DNA from 2 places in the Novilysobacter luteus genome. Region 1 is predicted to be linked to the other one. Evidence: riboswitches for the same ligand, from Rfam matches in the RefSeq annotation. Region 1 holds a riboswitch; the other holds the start of a gene.
The links. Region 1 has a riboswitch for cobalamin ahead of btuB (TonB-dependent vitamin B12 receptor). Riboswitches for the same ligand answer to the same signal wherever they lie in the genome.

Region 1 (2,391 bases):
CTGACCCGCCAACCGCCGGCGAAATCGAGGCCCCAGGCGAGGCTGCCGGTGGTGTGCCCGCCGAACTGCTCGTTGTCATCGCGGCGCACCGCCGCCTGCAGGCCATGGCGCCCCGCGCGCGCCTGGTACTGGGCGAAGGCGGCGCGGTTGTCGCGCTCGTCGGTGACGTACACGGTGTCGCCGTCGACACGGTCGCGTACCCAGTCCACGCCCACGCTGAGCAGGTGGTCGCGGGCCAGGCCGAAGTCGCCCTGCAGGCCGGCGCTGTCGCGGTCGGTGTCGAAGAAGCCGATGTAGGTGCCGTGGTTGAACTGGTCGGAGGCATCGACGTTGCGGCCGGCCGTGAGCTTGAACTGGGCGGTGTCGGATGGTCGCCAGCGCACGCTGCCGCCGACCACCTGCTGCAGGGTCTCGGAGCGGTTGCTGTAGTCGCCGTCGAAGTCGTTCTCACCCTCGCTGCGCAGCCCCTGGGCCGACAGTTGCCAATGGCCGAGGTCGATGCCCGTACGCAACGAGAGCGCGTGCTGGACGTAGCCGTCGAGGTCGGGTTCGGGGGTGCTGATGAAGCACCCGCCCGAGAACGGGGTGGGCTCGGCGACGTCGCAGGCGTTGAATCCTTCGGTGCGCTGGAACGCGTAGTCGGCGCCGAACCAGGCACGCCCTTCGCGGCCGGCGAAGCCGACGCCGTACTCGTGCGCGCCGTGGCTGCCGCCACCGATGTGCATGCGCGGCGCCCAGCCGGCGGCGTCGCGGCGGGTAAAGATCTGGATCACCCCGCCGATCGCCTCGCTGCCGTACAGGCTCGAGCGCGGCCCGCGGACAATCTCGATCCGCTCGATCAGCGCGACCGGCAGGTTCTGCAACGACACCAGGCCGGAAGTCGGCGAGCCCACGCGGATGCCGTCGACCAGCACCACGATGTGGTCGGACTCCGCGCCCCGCAGGAACAGCGTGGTCAGCTTGCCGGTGCCGCCCTGGTTGGCCAGCGATACGCCGGCGCGGCCGGCGAGCAGGTCCGGCAGCGAACGCGCCTGGCTGCGCTCGATCGCATCGCGGTCGATCACCTCCACCGGCGCCAGCACGGCGTCGACATCGAGCAGGGTGCGGGTGGCGGTGACGACCACTTGGTCCAGGTCCTTCGCCTGCGGTGGCGCCGCGGCCTCGGCATGGGCGGGGGCGGCCGACAGGGCCGGGATGAGCAGCGCCACGGCGGCGGCGAGCGGGGCAAGGCGGAATCGCATTCGATAGGTCTCCAGGCGCACGGCGGCCGTCCCCGGCATCGACCGTGCAGTATCGGGAAGTCGCGTGGAGAGGGTGGTCGAACGGACTCGGAGGGCGGACAGGCGCCGACGTCGCCGCCGCCATGCCCGCCGCATCGCAACCAGTCAGCTCCGCGGCCGGTCTCCGGACTCGCGAGGGTGTCGTTCGACACAGCCGTGGCGCCTTCCCATGCGATTGCACAGTGGCGGTGAGCCTTGGCCGGACCCGCCTGCGCGGATCCACTCGCTTACCGTTGCGGGGGCAGTGCCGGAATGGTCCGGGTGCTGTGCACCCGACGTCACCGGCTTCCCGTTTCAACCCGCCGGCAGGACGCCGCCGGGTCACCTCGAAGCGCGGGCAGTGTACGCGATCGGACCGGGTGCGGGCCGGGGATGGTCGTTACGCCTCGTCCGGGCGCTCGGGCACCGTGTCGGCGGTCAGCACGGTGGTGCGTACCGGCCCCGCCGGGGGCTTGTGGCGCGGCGCCGGCAAGCCGGCGATCGCAGCTTCCGCCGCGCTCACCAGCTCGGTCCGGCGGGCATCGGGGACTTCCTGCCAATGGCAGTCCTGCAGGGCGCCTTCGATCGCGTACAGCAGGTTGAGGGTGGGTTTGAAGCCCGCGCGCTTGACCCGCATGAAGGCTTCCACCGGCCCGGCCTCGGCGATGTCCTCGCGCGTGCGCAGACCGACCTGGCGCAGCCAGGCGGCCGACTTGGGCCCGATGTTGCGCAGCTTGGCGGCCTCGTTCATGCGAGCGACTCCAGGTAGACCCGGGCCAGTGCTTCCATGCCGCGCTGGTCGTCCTCGTCGAAGCGACCGGTGCGCGGACTGTCGATATCGAACACGCCGACCAGGCTGTCGCCGTGCACCAGTGGCACCACCACTTCCGAACGCGACGCCGAATCGCAGGCGATGTGGCCGGGGAAGGCGTCCACGTCGGCCACGCGCTGGGTCTGGCGACTGCTGGCGGCGGCGCCGCAAACGCCCTTGTCGAGCGGGATCCGCACGCACGCCGGCTGCCCCTGGAACGGCCCGACGACGAGCTCCCGGCCGTCGAAGAAGTAGAAGCCGACCCAGTTGAGGTCCGGCAATGCGTGGTAGACCAGCGCCGACAGGTTGGCGGCGTTGGCG
Region 2 (2,391 bases), 200 kb from region 1:
TCGGCGGGGGGGCATGGTGGGGCAAACCGGGGTGCACTCGTGGTGTGTTGTGGCGAGATGGTGTTCGCGGGGGCGGGGGCGGGGGCGCGGTGTTGCCGCAAGTCGCTCCCCGATACTCGCTTGGTTGCGACAACACCGCGCCCCCGCCTTCGGATTCATCGCGACCGGAAGAGCAAGAGCAGACGCGTCGCCCGTGTTGGGGGCAGTGCCGAAGCCTCAAGCACTGCCCTCGCTTGTTTTCACAAGCGCCCGTGTTCTTCCCAGGCGGCTGCCGGGTGGCCTGGACACCAAGCGAGTATCGGGGAGCGACTGTCCAGGCCACCCGGCAGCCGCCCCTCCGATCCATCCGCCCTTATGTCTGACCGGCCTAAACACCACAACATTTAGTGTTGACAAGCTACGGCAACCCGATATGTTGTGCATCGTCGGTGTCGCCCTCGCAGGCGGCTGAAAAGGGAAGCCGGTCCAGACCCCGTGTCGACTCCGGCGCTGCCCCGCAGCGGTAGTGGAAACGAACCTCGCCATTGCACTGGGGCCCAAGCCCCGGGAAGCGGCGAGCAGTAGGAGGACGGCCCGCCGTCCGCGTCCAGAGCCCGAAGACCTGCCGACAGCCGCGCGAAGCACACCGCGCGGTGACCGGCCAGGGAGTCTTCGGGGGAAGACGGTCGGTGTCGTGCGCTGGCCATCGGGCCGCTGCCGCCCGTCCGGACCGGCCACGACACCCCGTCGATCCGAACCACTCCAGCCCTCGGGGGCTTGGCCGCTCCGGTGCGCCGTCCGGCGCCGGCGCTGCGTGCCTCCGTGCGTCGCCCTCGAGGGAAGGGTGGCGAACCGTGCGCCATGCACCGGAGTCCACCCATGAGCACCGCCCCCGACACCGCGACCGAACCCGTCGTGCCCGATACCGTCGTCCGCGTAGCCGCCACCCCGCCCGCCTCTCCCGCCCTCATCCTCACCCCACCCGCCGCCACGCTCGGGATGGGCGTGACCAAGCGCAACGGCGCGCACGAGCCGGTCGACCTCAACAAGATCGTCCGTGCGATCGGCCGCTGCTGCGAAGGCCTGCACGCCGTCGACCCGATGCGCGTCGCCACACGCACCATCTCGGGCCTGTATGACGGGGCCACGACCCGGGAGCTCGACGAACTGTCGATCCGCACCGCCGCACTGCTGACCGCCGAGGAACCCGAATACGGCCGCCTTGCCGCGCGCTTGCTGGCCGGCGTGATCGAAAAGGAAGTCGCCGCGATCGACATCAACGCGTTCTCGCAGTCGGTCCAGCGCGGGCACGAGCTCGGGCTGATCAACGCCCGCCTGGTCGGCTTCGTCCAGGCCAATGCGCGCAAGCTCAATGACGCGATCGACGACAGCCTCAACCATCGCTTCGATTACTTCGGCATCCGCACCCTGTACGACCGCTACTTGCTGCGCCACCCGACAGCGCGCACGGTGATCGAAACCCCGCAGCAGTTCTTCCTGCGTGTCGCCTGTGCGCTCAGCGAGGACGTGCCGGAGGCGTTGGCGCTGTACCGGCGGATGGCGCAGCTGGACTACCTCCCGTCGTCGCCGACGCTGTTCAACGCCGGCACCACGCATGAGCAGTTGTCGTCGTGCTTCCTGCTCGACTCGCCCGAGGATTCGCTGGAGGGCATCTACCAGCGCTACACGGATGTCGCGAAGCTGAGCAAGTTCAGCGGCGGCATCGGCCTGAGCTACACCCGCATCCGCTCGCGCGGCTCGCTGATCCGTTCGACCAATGGGTTGAGCAACGGCATCGTGCCGTGGCTGAAGACGCTCGATGCCTCGGTTGCGGCGGTTAACCAGGGCGGCAAGCGCAAGGGCGCGGCATGCGTGTACCTGGAGCCGTGGCATGCCGATGTCGAGGAGTTCCTGGAACTGCGCGACAACACCGGAGACGACGCCCGGCGCACCCATAATCTCAACCTCGCCAACTGGATCCCCGACGAGTTCATGCGCCGGGTCGAGGCAGACGCGATGTGGTCGTTGTTCGACCCGGCCACGCTGATGAAAGCCGGGGCACCGCAGCTGACCGATCTGTTCGGTGACGCCTTCGACCGCGCCTACGCCGCCGCCGAGGCCGCCGGGCTCGCCCACAAGCAGGTCAAGGCGCGCGAGCTGTACGGCCGGATGATCCGCACGCTGGCGCAGACCGGCAACGGCTGGATGAACTTCAAGGACAAGTGCAACCGCGCCTGCAACCAGACCGCAAAGGCCGGCAACGTCGTGCACCTGTCGAACCTGTGCACCGAGATCCTGGAGGTCACCTCGCAGGACGAAACCGCGGTGTGCAACCTCGGTTCGATCAACCTGGGCCACCACGTCGAGGTGTTCGCCGATGGCCCACTGCACGGTGAGGCGGGTCGCTTCGAT

Region 2: it holds a riboswitch for cobalamin, as region 1 does, so the genes downstream of both, KOD61_RS03100 (ribonucleoside-diphosphate reductase subunit alpha) here and btuB (TonB-dependent vitamin B12 receptor) in region 1, are expected to answer to the same signal.

Annotation. Positions count from the first base shown of each region.
Region 1 is NZ_OU015430.1:472,713-475,103, forward strand. It holds gene btuB (TonB-dependent vitamin B12 receptor) at 1-1,241, opposite strand, end outside; cobalamin riboswitch at 1,379-1,624, opposite strand; gene KOD61_RS02185 (TfoX/Sxy family protein) at 1,660-2,010, opposite strand; gene KOD61_RS02190 (GAF domain-containing protein) at 2,007-2,391, opposite strand, start outside.
Region 2 is NZ_OU015430.1:670,278-672,668, reverse strand. It holds cobalamin riboswitch at 410-624, shown strand; gene KOD61_RS03100 (ribonucleoside-diphosphate reductase subunit alpha) at 979-2,391, shown strand, end outside.